2 linked regions of the Bosea sp. 685 genome follow. The protein of the gene in region 2 interacts with the protein of the main gene of each other region in a pairwise test. Links are inferred from orthologs where the notes say so. Each region holds a gene or a part of one and is shown on either strand. Other genes may lie near its edges.

Evidence for each region.
Region 1: the proteins of RMR04_RS08815 (region 2) and mtgA interact in binary tests that used the Escherichia coli proteins (3 or more experiments, as listed by UniProt). The link is inferred for Bosea sp. 685 from one-to-one orthologs.

The regions. Positions count from the first base shown.
Region 1 is NZ_CP134779.1:479,943-490,974, reverse strand. What follows is about bases 829-3,789. They hold mtgA (monofunctional biosynthetic peptidoglycan transglycosylase), read left to right. Parts: upstream 829-1,929; coding sequence 1,930-2,649; downstream 2,650-3,789. Other genes in these bases: RMR04_RS03430 (bifunctional diguanylate cyclase/phosphodiesterase), read left to right, coding at 3,569-3,789; RMR04_RS03435 (hypothetical protein), read right to left, coding at 3,166-3,390; rpmF (50S ribosomal protein L32), read left to right, coding at 2,824-3,009; RMR04_RS03450 (polyprenyl synthetase family protein), read right to left, coding at 829-1,773. In the rest of the region: RMR04_RS03455 (histidine kinase), read left to right, coding at 1-768; more of RMR04_RS03450, read right to left, coding at 823-828; more of RMR04_RS03430, read left to right, coding at 3,790-5,260; polyhydroxyalkanoate synthesis repressor PhaR, read right to left, coding at 5,371-5,967; RMR04_RS03420 (acetyl-CoA C-acetyltransferase), read left to right, coding at 6,281-7,459; RMR04_RS03415 (DUF1737 domain-containing protein), read left to right, coding at 7,469-7,684; phbB (acetoacetyl-CoA reductase), read left to right, coding at 7,721-8,443; RMR04_RS03405 (LysR family transcriptional regulator), read right to left, coding at 8,531-9,406; RMR04_RS03400 (DUF4865 family protein), read left to right, coding at 9,508-10,089; RMR04_RS03395 (hypothetical protein), read left to right, coding at 10,086-10,256; RMR04_RS03390 (arginase family protein), read right to left, coding at 10,274-11,032. UniProt on the Escherichia coli protein: Peptidoglycan polymerase that catalyzes glycan chain elongation from lipid-linked precursors. May play a role in peptidoglycan assembly during cell division in collaboration with other cell division proteins.
Region 2 is NZ_CP134779.1:1,590,704-1,595,497, forward strand. Bases 1-2,970 are described here. They hold RMR04_RS08815 (peptidoglycan D,D-transpeptidase FtsI family protein), read left to right. Parts: upstream 1-590; coding sequence 591-2,351; downstream 2,352-2,970. Other genes in these bases: rsmH (16S rRNA (cytosine(1402)-N(4))-methyltransferase RsmH), read left to right, coding at 1-205; RMR04_RS08810 (cell division protein FtsL), read left to right, coding at 208-594; RMR04_RS08820 (UDP-N-acetylmuramoyl-L-alanyl-D-glutamate--2,6-diaminopimelate ligase), read left to right, coding at 2,403-2,970. Also shown: more of RMR04_RS08820, read left to right, coding at 2,971-3,860; RMR04_RS08825 (UDP-N-acetylmuramoylalanyl-D-glutamyl-2,6-diaminopimelate--D-alanyl-D-alanine ligase), read left to right, coding at 3,857-4,794. UniProt on the Escherichia coli protein: Essential cell division protein that catalyzes cross-linking of the peptidoglycan cell wall at the division septum. Required for localization of FtsN.

The sequences.
Region 1 (11,032 bases), 1.1 Mb from region 2 along the record:
GGCGGCGGCGTCGCCATCGCGGTCGCGGCGATCGCCGCCGCCGCCTATTATGTCAACAAGATCAGGCCGCCCGAGAACACCGCGCGCAGCCATGTCGAGACGCCGGCCCAGCCGCCGCAGCCCGACGCTGCCGGCAAGTTGAACGACCGCGTCGGCGATGCCGGAGCGCCATCGCAGACCCGGCCGAACAGCAACGCCGGCACACCCGCGCAGGGCAGCGAGGTCGCCGTCGCACAGCGCGCCATCCTCTACACCGAGGTCGCCGAGAGCCCGCAGCAGCCGCGCGCCCTGAACGGCCGTGTCTTCTGGCGGCTGGACAGCGAGAGCGCTGGACCCGGCCGGCCGGTCGAGACGATCGTGCGCGCCACGATCGAGGTGCCGGAGGCCGGCATCGGACTCGACTTCACCATCCGCCGCAATACCGATACGGCCTTTCCGGCCTCGCACATCATCGGCCTGCGCTTCACCAGTACGGGCACGACGGCGCCGGAGGCCATTCGCGAGGTCGGCGTACCGCAGTTCAAGACTGACGAGAACGAGCGCGGCGCGCCCTTGTCGGCGATCAACTCGGCGCTTGGCGAGAACCTCTTCGTCGCGGCCCTGTCGAACGTGCCCGTGGAGGTCGAGCGCAATCTCGATCTGATCTTGAACCGCAACTGGATCGACGTGCCGATCCGCTTCGCCTCGGGCAAGCGCGGTATCCTGACCTTCGAAAAGGGTTTCCCGGGCAGCCAGACCCTGGCCGACGCCTTCGGCCGCTGGCGCTAGAACCCTTCGCGTTCTGACGGCAGCTCGCCGTCATTCCGGGCCGCGCCTGCGACCCTAGCTTTTCCGCTCAGCCGCGAAGCGCGCCGCCGCGCGCAAGGTGTTCGCCTCCGGCCCGAAGCCGGCCAGCGCCGCAATCGCGTCGGCGCTCAAGCGGTCGCGCTCGCGCTTCGCCGCGTCCAGCCCCAACACGGAAACCAGCGTCGCCTTGCCCTTGTCCTGGTCCTTCGCCGTCGCCTTGCCGAGCGCCTCGGGCGTGGCCTCGATGTCGAGGATGTCGTCAGCCACCTGGAAGGCGGCGCCCAGCGCCCGGCCGTAGCCGATCAGCGCGGCGCGTGCCTCGGGCGCAGCGCCTGCGATCAGCGCACCGATCTCGACGCTCGCCGCCAGCAGAGCGCCGGTCTTCATTGCCTGCAGCCGGCGGATCTCGGCCTCGGTGAGGCTGCGCGGCTGGCCGCCGTCGAAGCGCCCCTCCGCCGCAAGGTCGAGCATCTGCCCGCCCGCCATGCCGCCCAGCCCCGAGGCGCGCGCCAAGGCCAGCACGAGCGCCGCGCGGACCTCGCCCGAAGGATGCGTCGCCTCATCCGCCATCACATCGAAGGCCAGCGTCAGCAGGCTGTCGCCGGCCAGGATCGCAGTCGCCTCGTCATAGGCCTTGTGCACGGTCGGCCGGCCGCGGCGTGTATCGTCATCGTCCATCGCAGGCAGGTCGTCATGGACCAGCGAGTAGCAGTGCACGAGCTCGACCGCCGCGCCCGCCCGCAGCGCCTGGCCAGCATCGCCACGTAAGAGCCGCGCGGTCTCGACCGTCAGGAAGGGCCGCAGCCGCTTGCCGCCGCCGAGCGCGCCATGGCGCATGGCCGAGAGCAAGGGCTCCGGCCGGGCGATCTCGCTCTCGCGTGGCGCAGCCGACAGCAGCGCGTCCAACAGGGACTCGATCGCCTGCGCCGTCCGTGCGAGGCTGGAGGCAAGGTCGCCGGTCTCGGCGATGGGCAGGGCGGAACTCATGCGCGGATCTCGCATTCGCCGTGAGCGCGGGATGCGGGACGGCGGCAACCGGTGTCTCGCATGAAGCCTGCCCTCACCAAGTGATGAGAGCCTCGATTGCCGGAGCCGGCCGGCACCGTCAAGCCAGGGGACAGCAAGCCAAGGGGGCGTAAGGGCATGGCGGCAGGAGAGCGGACGGCGCGGCGCGGGTTTTTCGCGCGCCTGATTCGCTGGATCGGCCGGCTCGTCCTGGGCCTGCTGATCCTGCTGGTGCTCGGCCTCCTGCTCTATCGCTTCATCCCGGCGCCATCGACGCTGATGATCGCGCGCTGGCTGACCCTGCAGCCGGTCGAACGGCAATGGGTGCCGCTCGACCAGATCTCGTCGGCCCTGATCCGTTCCGTGATCGCCGCCGAGGACCAGCGCTTCTGCGCCCATTCCGGCGTCGACTGGATCGAGCTCAACACGGTGCTCGACGATGAGGACGGGCCCAGCCGAGGCGCCTCGACCCTGACCATGCAGACCGCCAAGAACATCTTCCTCTGGCCCGGCCGCTCCTACATCCGCAAGGCGCTGGAAATCCCGCTGGCGCTGGCGATCGACCTCGCCTGGCCGAAGCAGCGCGTCATCGAGGTCTATCTCAACGTCGCCGAATGGGGCGACGGGTTGTTCGGCGCGGAAGCCGCGGCCCAGCGCTATTTCAAGAAATCAGCGGCGGGGCTGACCGGGTCTGAAGCCTCCAGGCTCGCCGCCGCCCTGCCGAACCCGAGCGCCCGCGACCCCGGCCGGCCGAGCCGCAGCCTGCAGGCAGGGGCGGCGCGCGTGCAGCGACGCGTCGGGCAATTGGGCGCGCTCGCCAGCTGCGCGGTGCCCGAGGGCGAGGAGGACATGGACTGATCGGGAGGCTGTGGAGTCAAATTCACAGGCTGGCTTGCGACTTTTTCGCATCCCGCTCTAGCCAGCGCGCGCCGCAGCGTGTATGGGCAACGCCTCACGAGATTGATCCGTCGTCGTGACGGCAGCGCGGCCTTGAGCCAAGCGCTTCCGGACGGCGGCACGATGGAGATTACTATGGCCGTTCCGAAGAGAAAGACGTCGCCGTCGAAGCGTGGCATGCGCCGCTCGGCCGACGCGCTGAAGCAGCCCACCTATATCGAAGACAAGAACTCCGGCGAACTGCGCCGCCCGCACCATGTCGATCTGAAGAGCGGCATGTATCGCGGCCGCCAGGTCCTGAAGGTCAAGGCCGAGGCCTGATCGCCTCAAGGCCCAGCGCCGGGCCTCGTGCTCGACGCTAACGAAACAAGCCGGCCGCGAGGCCGGCTTTTTCTTTGGAATACGAACTCATCCGGCTTTCATCAAGGAGTTAGAGCAGGATGAGAAAAACCGGTTCCCGCTTTTTCGCATCCTGCTCTAGAGGCGCACCGGCCTGCGGTCCCTGAAAATCGTGGTCGCCTTGGCGGTCTGGGCCGCCTCATAGACGCGCGCCGCCTCGCGCGGCGTCTCCCGCCCGGACCGGGCGAAGGGACCGATCTCGGCCCGGCAGGCCGCGAGCTGCAGCAGCACCATGGCGAGATCGGATGCGGAATCGGCTGCGAACGGGGCCCGACTGTGGCTATGATCGTCGAAATCCGTCATGTCCCGCTCCGAAACATTGGGCCAGCATCGGAGCTGAATTTGCAAAGCCGCAGCCAAACTTAACGGCGCGTTAAGGCTGAAAGCCGCATCGTTTCGAGACATTTCCTGATCCGCCCGGGCCAAGACGAGACGGCATCGATCCGCATCGTTCGAGCAGCCCCATTGAGGCCCCCGTCCGATGCCCTCGCCGTCGATCCTCAGCCCCCGCGACGACTGCCGCATCGATCCGCGCAGCCTGCTCTCGTCGATCGGCGAGGTCGTCTACACCTGGGACATCGTCCATGACGCCCTGAGCTGGGGGCCCAATGCGCATGAAGTCCTCGCCGGCGTCTCCGACGCCGTCATGAGTCGCGGCCTCTCCTTCGCCGGCCTGGTCGAGCCCGGTAGCGGGCGCAGCCGCTACGATGCGATCTTCTCCGCCAGTGGCCAGGACCAGGGCGAGGGCGTGGTCTACCGCACCCGCTACGCCGCCGACCTCGCCGGCCGCAAGATGTGGATCGAGGACGCCGGCCGCTGGTTCGCCGGCGTCGATGGCCGCCCCGCCAGCGCGCGCGGCGTGCTGCGCCTGGAGCGCGCGGTGAAGCCCGACGAGCTCAACGCCAGCAATGGCGAACTCTGCGACCGCACCTCATTGGTCGAGCGCGTCGAACAGGCCCTGGCCGAGCATCTGCCGGCCGAGCGCGTCGTCGTCGTGCTCATCGCGGCGATCGACGAACTGACCCGCCTCAACGACGATTTCGGCCATGAGGCAACCGACGAGATCATCGGCGTGGTGCAGGAACGCCTGCGCTCGGTCATGCGCCGGCGCGACCATCTCGTGCGCTATTCCGGCAACCGCTTCGCCATCCTGCTCACCGGCTGCCCGCAGAATCAGGTCGAGGCGGCGGCGCGTCGCTTCATCAAGGCAGTGGCCCAATCAGCCATCGAGACCGCGCGCGGCATCGCCCTGGTGCGCCTGCGCGTCGGTGCAGCGATTGCTCCCAACCTCTCGACCCATGCCGGAACCCTGGTCGCGGGCGCCGAGAACGCGCTCGCCAATGCCAAGGCCGGCGCGATCGACGCCGCCGTCATCGCAAAACGCAGCGACATGCACGAGCCCGCCGTGGCGCGGCAGGGTTTTGACCTGCAGGCCGTGGCCGCCCTGAACGAACGGCGCGTGCAACTCGCGCTGCAGCCGATCGTCCGCGCCCGCCAGCGCGACATCGCCTTCCATGAAGCTCTGCTGCGGGTCGGCCAGGGCGATAATGGCCTCTTCTTCGCTCCTGCGGAGCTGATTCCTCTACTGGAGCGGCGCGGCCTGATCCGCCTGTTCGACCATCGCGTCCTCGAGCTCGCGGTCGATATGCTCGTGGGCGATCCTGGCCTGTCGCTCTCGGTCAATGTCTCGCCGCGCTCGCTCGCCGATCCGGAATGGCTCGACGCCTTCCTCGCCTGCACCAATGCCGCGCGCGGCGTGGCCAAGCGCCTGATCGTCGAGGTCACGGAGACGGCGACGATCGAGGATCCCGTGCGGATCACCAAGCTGTTGGGCCAGATCAAGGATCAGGGCGCCCGCATTGCGATCGACGATTTCGGCGCGGGCCACACCTCGCTGCGGCACCTGCGCGCCTTCCCGATCGACATCCTCAAGCTCGACGGCGCCTTCACCCAAAATCTGCGCCGCTCGACCGACGACCGCTTCTATGTGCGCACGCTGATCGACCTCGCCCGCCATCTCGGCGTCGAGACCGTCGCCGAATGGGTCGATGACGAATTGCAGGCGACGATGCTGACCGATTGGGGGGTGACCTATTTGCAGGGTCACCTGATCGGCAAGGCTGCGATCTGGCCGCAGGCCCAGGCCGGGTCGCCCGAGCGCGTGACCGGCTGAGCCCGAAATCTACAGCATCAGGCCGAATACCGTATCGGGTCTGATGCTGCAGAGCCTCGATTTGGCATCGGCTCGTCCCGAAAACCGGTTGCCACTTTTCGGGCCGATGCTCACTTCGTCTTGGTGAGCTTGTCCAGGCGCTCACGCATTTCGCCGAGCTCGCGCTTGAGATCGCCGAGATCGTCGCCCTTGGCTGGAGCGGCAGTGCCCTCTTCCTTCGCCTTGGCGGCGGCTGCCGCGGCAGCGAAGGGGTTGAACATGCGGAACGCGTCGGTGAAGAGCGCCATATTGGCTCGCGTCTGCTGCTGGATCGCGTCGAGCGCCCCGCCGCCGAAGGCCCCGCCCGTGAAGGCCTTGGTCATCTGCTCGCGGAACTGGCCCTGGTCCTTGGTCAGATGATCCATCGAGAATTCGAGATAGCGCGGCACCAGCGCCTGCATGCTGTCGCCATAGAAGCGGATGAGCTGGCGCAGGAAGGCGATCGGCAGCAGGTTCTGCCCGTCCTTAGCCTCCTCGTCGAATATGATCTGGGCCAGGACGGAGCGGGTAATGTCCTCGCCGGATTTCGCGTCATAGACGACGAAATCCTCGCCGCCGCGCACCAGGCCGGCCAGATCCTCCAACGTGACGTAAGAGCTCGTGCCTGTATGATAGAGCCGCCGATTGGCGTATTTCTTGATGACGGTCGGTTCTTTTTCGCTAGCCATCAGTACCCTACATGACGTTGGTTCGGCGCCTGCCGCGAAACCCGCGACGGACCAAACGGAACGATCTCCCCTCCTGACGATAGCCGCTCAGTGGTTTGCCGCAAGTTTTTTGAGCGTGCAGCGCAAAAACAAGACTAAAGCATGACCCGGTTTGCCCGTCTTTGCGGCAGGCGGAGCGTGACGACCCGGCAGAATCCCGACAAGCGCTCCCTTCGCCTGACTTGACGCAAGCGCGGCTGGCTTCGAAGGTGCCTGACGAACCAGGCGGCCGGCGTGAGAGCGGACCGTCTCGACAACAGCGAGGATCTCTCCCATGGCTGATACGGACATCGTCATCGTCGGCGCAGCACGCACCGCCGTCGGCGCCTTCAACGGCGCCTTCGCCAATACTCCCGCCCATGAGCTCGGCGCCGCCGCGATCAAGGAAGCGCTCGCCCGCGCCAAGGTCGAAGGGGCCGAGGTCGACGAGGTCATCATGGGCCAGATCCTGACCGCCGGTCAGGGCCAGAACCCGGCCCGCCAGGCCGCGATGGCGGCGGGCATCCCGCAGGAGGCGACCGCCTGGGGCCTCAACCAGCTTTGCGGCTCCGGCCTGCGCGCAGTAGCGATCGGCCTGCAGCAGATCGTCAATGGCGATGCCGACATCATCGTCGCCGGCGGCCAGGAATCGATGTCGATGTCCCAGCACGGCGCGCATCTGCGCAACGGCACCAAGATGGGCGACATGAAGTTCATCGACACGATGATCAAGGACGGGCTCTGGGACGCCTTCCACGGCTACCATATGGGCACCACCGCCGAGAACGTCGCGACCAAATGGCAGATCAGCCGCGAGGAACAGGACAAGTTCGCCGTCGGTTCGCAGAACAAGGCCGAGGCCGCCCAGAAGGCCGGCCGCTTCAAGGACGAGATCGTTCCCTTCACCATTGCCGGCCGCAAGGGCGACATCATCGTCTCCGACGACGAATATCCTCGCCATGGCGCGACGATCGAAGCCATGGCCAAGCTGCGCCCCGCCTTCTCGAAGGAGGGCACCGTCACCGCCGGCAACGCCTCGGGCCTCAATGACGGCGCCGCCGCGCTCGTGCTGATGAGCGCCAAGGAAGCCGCCAGGCGCGGCCTGACCCCGCTCGCCCGCATCGCCTCCTGGGCGACCGCAGGCGTCGACCCGGCGATCATGGGTTCGGGTCCGATCCCGGCGACGCGCAAGGCTCTGGAGCGAGCCGGCTGGAGCATCGGTGATCTCGATCTCGTCGAGGCCAACGAGGCCTTCGCGGCGCAGGCGCTGGCGGTCAACAAGGACCTCGGCTGGAATACCGACATCGTCAACGTCAATGGCGGCGCGATCGCGATCGGCCATCCGATCGGCGCGTCCGGCGCGCGCGTGCTGGTGACGCTGCTGCACGAAATGGCCAAGCGCGACGCCAAGAAGGGCTTGGCGACGCTGTGCATCGGCGGCGGCATGGGCGTGGCGCTCGCGGTCGAGCGTTGAGCCCTGCGCATGGCGAGGCAGACGACGCTCTACCGCTATCTCACCGGGCCTGATGACGCCGCGTTCTGTCATCGGGTCTCGGAGGCTCTGAGCCAGGGCTGGGTGCTCTACGGGCACCCGACCCTGACCTTTGACGCAACGCAAGGACGCGTGGTCTGCGGGCAGGCGATCATCAAGGATGTCGACGGGCCCTATTCGCCCGACATGAAGCTTGCAGAACAATAGCGCGGCGCTCACGCCGCCATGAGGGAGGAGACAGGAATGACGAAGGTCGCTTTGGTCACAGGGGGCACGCGCGGCATCGGCGCGGCGATCAGCAAGGCCTTGAAGGAGGCCGGCCACAAGGTCGCGGCGAGCTATGCCGGCAATGACGAGGCGGCGGCCGCCTTCAAGGCCGAGACCGGCATCCCGGTCTATAAATGGGATGTTGGCGACTATGACGCCTGCGCCGCGGGCATCGCCACCGTCGAGGCCGAACTCGGCCCCATCGACATCCTGGTCAACAACGCCGGCATCACCCGCGACGGCTTCTTCCACAAGATGACCAAGGATCAGTGGTCGGCCGTCATCCGCACCAATCTCGATTCGCTGTTCAACATGACGCGTCCCGTGATCGAGGGCATGCGCGCCCGCAATTTCGGCCGCATCATCGTGATCTCCTCGATCAACGGCCAGAAGGGCCAGATGGGCCAGGTCAACTACTCCGCCGCCAAGGCCGGCGATATCGGCTTCGTCAAGGCGCTCGCCCAGGAGAACGCCAATAAGGGCATCACCGTCAACGCGATCACGCCAGGCTATATCGGTACCGACATGGTCGCGGCGATGCCCGAGGAAGCCCTGAAGCGTGTCGTCGCCGGCATCCCGGTCGGCCGCCTCGGCAAGCCGGAGGAAATCGCCCAGATGGTCGTCTTCCTCGCCTCCGATAACGGCGCCTTCGCGACGGGCGCGACCTTCGCGGTCAATGGCGGGCAGTACATGGCCTGAGCCTCTGTCGGATCCATCCGTCATTCCGGGGCAGGCCGCAGGCCTGAGTCCGGAATGACCGGGAGATTCCGAGTTCAGGCGGCGGCTCTACGGTTTCCGTGACGCCATCGGCGCACCCGCCGAGGCGCGAATGACGGCGACGAAATTTCGCAGCGAGGCGCGCGCCTGTGCGCCTGCGACATTGGCATAAAGCACCACATCCCGCGCCGGGAGCGGCGGCAGATCAAGCGGCCTGCCGACATCCACCGTACCAGGGGGAGCGACACGCCGGCCGAGCGCCGCGACGGCAAGGCCGGCCGAGACCGCGGCCCCGATCGTCGCGATGCCGCCACCGACGAAAACCTCCGTCCATGGCACGCCGGCCTCTGCCAGCGCGGACACCGCCATGCTGCGGACGCTGCAGGGCTCGGCCTGGGTAGCAAGCCGCAGCGGCTCGCCCGCGTGATGGGCGAAATCGGGCGCCGCCATCCATCCAAACGCCTCCTCGAAGATGACGTCGCCATCACGACGCTTGTTGTCATGGCGCAGCACGATCGCCGCATCCAGCGCACCGCGATCGAAATCATCGAGGGTCTGCCGCGACGAGGCGAGGCGCATTTCGATCACGAGGCCGGGCTCCGCGTCCTTCATGCGGCGCAGCAAAGCAGGCAATTCCGAGCCGACGATATGGTGGCTGATGCCGACGACCAACCGCCGCTGCTGGACCGCGAAGGAGCCCAGCGCGCCCTGATGGGCCGCGATCAGCTTGCGGGCCGCATCGAGAAAGCTATTGCCCTCCGCCGACAGCCGCACGAGGCGCGGCGTCCGGTCGAACAGGCGCCGCCCGAGCCTGTCCTCCAGCCGTTTGATCTTCAGGCTCACGGCCGATTGCGTCGTCTCCAGCGTCTCGGCGGCGCGGGTGAAGCTCTTCAGATCGGCGATCAGGATGAAGGCCTGCACAGCTTCGAGATCGAGCGCTTTCATGTGAGTTTCATTTCAAAATGAAATCATTGAAATATGATCTCATATGATTTTCTTGTGATCAAGGTCTCGCTACCTTCTGGAGATAAAGAAGGAGCCCTGTGATGATCATCGCGCATTATGCTCACCGTCTGCCGGCCAACCATGACATCGGGCTGATCCGCGCCAGAGCCAGAGAGCGCGGTCCGCTCTGGGACGCCGTGCCGGAGCTCTTTTTCAAGGGCTTCCTGCTGCGCGAAGCCGGTCGCCACGGCGCGATCGCGAACAACTATTCCTCGCTCTATCTCTGGCGTCACGACGAGGCTTTCCGCGAATTCCTTGTCAGCGGGCGCTACAAGGTCGTGACCGAGAGTTTTGGGCGCGCCGAAATCCAGACGCGTTTCGCCCTCGACGCCCGCAAGGGAACCGGGCGCGAGGCCCGCTTCGCTTACCGGGAGGATCTCGCCATCCCGCTCGATGCCGACCTCACCGCGATTTTCGCTGGAGAGATCGAATTGAACCGAGCTCTCGCCAGCCGGCCCGGCACGGTCGCGGCCACGATCGGCGTCGACACCGCGAGCTGGACGCTCACCCGGGTGCTGCTGTCCGAGCAGGAGCCAAGCGGAAACGAGGACGGCACGAGCTACGAGATCCTGCATCTCGCGCGGCCGCTGCTCGACACCCTGCCGCAAGCAGGTGCGCTATGAACGCCCGCTCTCACATCGGCACGCCCGGCCGAGAGGGCAGGCTGCAGCAGAATGATCTGCCTGCCGCGCGAGCCCTGGGCGCCTATCTCGGCGGGATGGCGCTCACGGCGACGCTGGCGCTCATCCTTGCCGGGGCCGCGGCGGAAATCCTGAAGCACGCGCTGTGAGGGCGCAGCACAGTCGCCTATGACCGCTGCGATCGTGCCCGTTCGCTCATCGCCAGAAAGCCCGCCCCCAGCATGGCGAGGCGGCAGACGGTCCTGGCTCCGAGGTCGCCGAGATCATGCTGAGGGGTGAATTCGACGAGGTTGAAGCCGACGATCGGCGCACGGACGGCGACACCGTGCAGGAGCTCCACGATGTCGCCATAACCCAGGCCGCCCGGAGCCCGGCCGACAACGCCGGGGACCACCGTGGGGTCCAGCCCATCGACATCGCAACACACGACGACCGGCTGGCCTTCCGGCACCTGTTCGACGGCATAAGCGAGCCCTTTGGCGCGCAGCGTGCGCATATCGACCAGTCGCGCTCCCGCGGCGACGGCGTCTGCCACATCCGATTCCCGGGCGCTGCCGATACCCCGGGCGCCGATCTGAACGATTGCCCCGACACCCGCCATTTCGGAAGCTCGCCGCATCGTGCTCGAGGGCCCGAAGCGCTCGCCCTCGACCTCGTCGCGCCAGTCGATATGCGCATCGATCTGCAACAGTGTGATCTTGCCATGCGCAGCAAAGGCGCGCAGCGCAGGGATCTGGACGCTGTCGTCGCCGCCCAGCAGAAGGGGCCGCGCGCCACGGCCCAGCAGCGTCGCAAAAGCCGCCTCGATCCTCACGCGATTGCCAGTGAAATCGGTTTCGTCGAAGGCGAGGTCGCCGCAATCGACCAGAACCGTGTCAAGCGTCACCAACGGCGCGCCCAGATCGAAATCGTAATGCGTCCGGCG
Region 2 (4,794 bases):
CGTGGTCGCCATCGCCGAGCCGACCTTCCGTCTCGTCTCGAAGGGGGCGGTCGCGCCGACAGAGGCCGAGATGCGGCTCAATCCGCGGGCGCGCTCGGCCAAGCTGCGCGCGGCCGAGCGACTGGCCACTGCCGCGCGTGCCGCCGAGCCGGATCTGGTGGCGCTCGCCGAAGTGCCCGACCCACAGCCGCGCCGGAGGCCCTGAGCGTGATCAAGCTGCTCCATGTCGTCGCCATCGGCGCGCTCGTTTCCTCGGCGCTCTATGCCTACACGATCAAATACGGCACCACTCTGGAGGCCGAGCAATTGCAGAAGATCAAGGGCAAGACGCAGCGCGAGCGCGAGGCCATCGCCGTGCTCAAGGCGGAATGGCAGTTCCTCACCCGGCCCGATCGCTTGCAGACGCTGGCCGACCGCCATCTCGATCTGCAGCCCTTCTCGGTGACGCAGGTCGTGCGCGCCTCCGACATTCCCAATCGCGGCCCCAAGGTCGACGCCATCGGCCGCAAGCTTGAGGATCTCGGGCTGGGCCTGCCGACAGAGACCCCCAGGGATCGCAAGGCGAGCGCAACCACGCCCGGAGGCCGGCCATGAGCGTTGAGACGACCTCCGAGCCTGGCGCCGAGGCGCCGCCGCCGGCACGCCGGCTGTTCGGCTTCCTGCGCGAGGTCTTCCGCATGAGCGGCGAGAAGAGCCAGCCGCGCGTCGGCCTGGTGATCCTCGCCTTCTCCGCGCTGTTCCTCGCCATCACCGGCCGGCTCGTCATGCTGGCGACGCTGCCCAGCGAGCAGGTCGGCCTGCGCCGGGCCACCGCGAATGCGATCTCCGCTGCGCGGCCCGATATCCTCGACCGCAACGGCGTGGTGCTGGCGACCGATATCAGGACGGTTTCGGTCTTCGCCGAACCGCGCAACATCCTCGACAAGGACGAGGCGACGGAGCTCCTGACCGCCGTCCTGCCCGATCTCGACGCCAAGGAGCTGCGCGAGAAGCTCGGCACCAGGAAGGGCTTCGTCTGGATCAAGCGCGAGATCACGCCGCGCCAGCAGGCGGAGGTCCACCGGCTCGGCATCCCCGGGGTTGGATTCGTGCCCGAGAACAAGCGCGTCTACCCCAACGGACCGGCCGCGGCCCATGTGTTGGGCTTCGCCAGCGTCGACAATGTCGGCATCGCCGGTATGGAGAAATACATCGACACGCAGGGCCTGCAGGACCTGTACGGGGCGGGGCTCGCGACGCAGGCCTCCGACCTGAAACCGGTGACGCTCTCGGTCGATCTGCGTATCCAGCACCTGCTGCGAGACGAATTGGTCAAGGGCATGGAGCGATTCAAGGCGATCGCCGCCGCTGGCGCCATCCTGGACGTCAACACCGGCGAGGTGCTGGGGCTGGTCTCGCTGCCGGATTTCGACCCGGGCAATCCGGTTGACGCGCTGGAGAAGGACCGGATCAACCGGATGAATGTCGGCGTCTATGAAATGGGCTCGACCTTCAAGGCGCTGACCATCGCGATGGCGCTGGATTCGGGCAAGGCGAACATCAATTCGAGCTATTCGACCGCGGGCGGGATGATGCGCTTCGGCCGGCAGGTCATCAAGGAATACCATGGCACGGGGCGCACGCTGACGGTGCCGGAAGTGTTCGTGCATTCGTCGAACATGGGTTCGATCAAGATGGCGCTCTCCGTCGGCGTCGAGGGCCACAAGGCCTTCCTGAAGAAGATGATGCAGCTCGACCGGATGCAGACCGAATTGCCGGAAAGCGCATCGCCGATCGTGCCTACGCGCTGGGGCGAGATCAACACGGCGACGATCGCCTTCGGTCACGGGCTCGCGGTTGCGCCGATTCAGGCGATGGCGGCGGTGGGCGCGCTGGTCAATGGCGGCACCTTCATCACTCCGACCTTCCTGAAGCGTTCCGAAGAGGACGCAAAGAAGACCGGCGTGCGCGTGATCAAGCCGGAGACCTCGGAAGCGATGCGCTTCATCATGCGCGTCAATGGCGAGAAGGGCTCGGCCCGCAAGGCCGACATCCCCGGCTATTTCGTCGGCGGCAAAACGGGAACGGCCGAAAAGGTCATCAACGGGCGCTACGCCAAGAACCGCAACTTCACCACCTTCACGGCGATTGCGCCGTCCGACAAGCCGCGCTTCCTCTTCCTTGCGATCTATGACGAACCCAAGGGCTATGCCGAAAGCGGCGGCTACTCGACGGCCGCCTGGAACGCCGGTGTCACCACCGGCAAGGTGATCGAGCGCGCGGCGCCGATTCTCGGCCTGGCGCCGCGCTTCGAGCCCCCGACGGCGCCGTTCCCGCTGATGGCGAAGCTCGGCGCCTGGGGCAGTCGCTGATAGCATGGCGGGGCGGTTGTTGTTGTGGGCAGGCAGGGCTTTGAGCGAGCGATGAATGCGCGAAACTGGAGCCTTGGCCAACTTTTTCCCGAGGCCTTCCCCTCCGACAAGGACCGCAGCGTAACGGGTGTCGCCTTCGACAGCCGTAAGGTCGCGCCCGGCACAGTCTTCGTGGCACTCGCCGGGGCCAAGGCCGACGGTGCGCGCTTCGTCGCGGACGCGGTCGCGCGGGGTGCGACTGCCGTCGTCTCGGGCCAGCCCAGGCCGAAGGATCTCGACGGCACGATCGCCTTCGCACAGGTCGGCGATCCGCGCCTGGCCTTGTCGTTGGCGGCGGCGGTCGTCCATCCGCGCCAGCCCGCAACCATCGTCGCGGTGACGGGCACGAGCGGCAAATCCTCGGTCGCCGACTTCACACGCCAGATCTTCCAGGTGCTCGGCCATGAGGCGGCGAGCCTCGGCACGGTCGGTATCGTCACCTCCAAGGGCTCGAAATACGGCTCGCTGACGACGCCCGATCCGCTGTCGCTGCATGCCTCGCTCGACAAGCTTGCGAGCGATGGCGTCACGCATCTGGCGATGGAGGCCTCCTCGCATGGGCTCGACCAGCGCCGGCTCGACGGGGTGCGGCTTGCTGCCGGCGCCTATCTCAATCTCGGCCGCGACCATCTCGATTACCACCCCACCGTCGAGGACTATCTCGACGCCAAGCTGCGGCTCTGGGATCTGCTGCCCGCTGGCGCGCCGGTCGTGATCAATCGCGACGGGGCGTTTGCCGACAAGGCCGCCGCCGCCGCTATAGCGAAGGGCCATCCCATCATCGGCGTCGGCCGTACCGGTGAGACGCTGACATTGCTGGAGGTGCTGCGGGAGGGCTTTTCGCAGCGTCTGCGGGTTCGGGCTCAGGGTCGGGAGATCGAGGTCGTGCTGCCGCTGGTCGGCGATTTCATGGCCGGCAATGCGCTGGCCGCCGCCGGGCTCGCTGTCGCGACGGGCGAGGCGCCAGAGGCCGCGCTCAACGCTTTGTCGGGCCTCGTCGGCGTGCCGGGGCGGCTCGAACGCGTCGGCTCGCTGAAGGGTGGGCTCGCCGTCGTCGATTTCGCCCATAAGCCCGACGCCCTGGAGGCCGTGCTTGCGACCTTGCGGCCCTATGCGGCGGGGCGTCTGATCTGCGTTTTCGGCTGCGGCGGCGATCGCGACCGCGGCAAGCGGCCGGTGATGGGCCAGATCGCGGCCGATCTCGCCGATCTCGCGATCGTGACAGACGACAATCCGCGAACCGAGGATCCCGCCGCGATCCGGGCCGAAATCCTGGCGGCTTCCCCCAAGCTGACCGAGATCGGCGACCGGGCGAAGGCCATTCGCCACGCTGTCGGCCTGCTGGGCGCAGGCGATGTCCTCGTCGTAGCCGGAAAAGGCCATGAAACCGGCCAGATCATCGGCGACCGGACATTACCGTTCTCGGATCAGGACGTCGTGCGGGCGGCGATTGCGGAGATGAGTCAATGAGCGCGCCCTTGTGGAGCGGAGACAGCCTGGTCGCGGCCATGGGGGCGCGGCTTGCCGGGGCAATGCCGGCCGCCGTGACAGGGGCTTCGATCGACACCCGCACGCTGGAGCCGGGCGACGCCTTCTTCGCCATCCAGGGGGAGGCGCGCGACGGCCATGAATTCGTCGCTGGGGCGCTCGCGAAAGGCGCCGCGCTCGCGGTGATCGACGAGGCGCATGCCGCACGATTCAGCGGCGAGGGGCCTTACGCCGTGGTGCCCGACGTGCTGCGGGCGATGGAGTTGGCCGGCGCGGCGCGCCGGGCCGAACTCAAGGCCCAGGTCGTCGCGGTGACGGGCTCCGTCGGCAAGACCGGCACCAAGGAAGCGCTGCGGCTCGTCCTGTCGCGTCAGGGCAAGACGCACGCACCGGTCGCCTCCTACAATAATCACTGGGGCGTGCCACTGACCTTGTGCCGCACGCCGGCCGATGTCGCCTATGGCGTTTATGAGATCGGCATGAGCAACCCCGGCGAAATCCTGCCGCTGGCCCGGCTCGTGCGCCCGCATGTCGCGATCATCACGACGATCCAGCCGGTGCATTTGGCGGCCTTCGCCTCGCTCGAAGGCATCGCCGAAGAAAAGGCCTCGGTGTTCTGGGCCTTGGAGCCTGGCGGCACCGCCATCATCAACGCCGACATCCCACAGACCGAGCTCTTGCGCAGTCTCGCCAAGGCCGGCCCGGCCGGGCGCATCATCAGCTTCGGCGAGAGCATGGATGCCGATGTCAGGCTGGTTTCCTGCGCGCTGAAACCGGATGTCTCCACGGTCGATGCCGTGGTGATGGGCCAGCCGGTCACCTATCGGCTCGGCAGCCCGGGCAAGCATATCGTGCTGAATTCGCTCGCGGTTCTCGCTGCCGTCGCGGCGCTTGGCGCCGATCTCGCTTTGGCGGC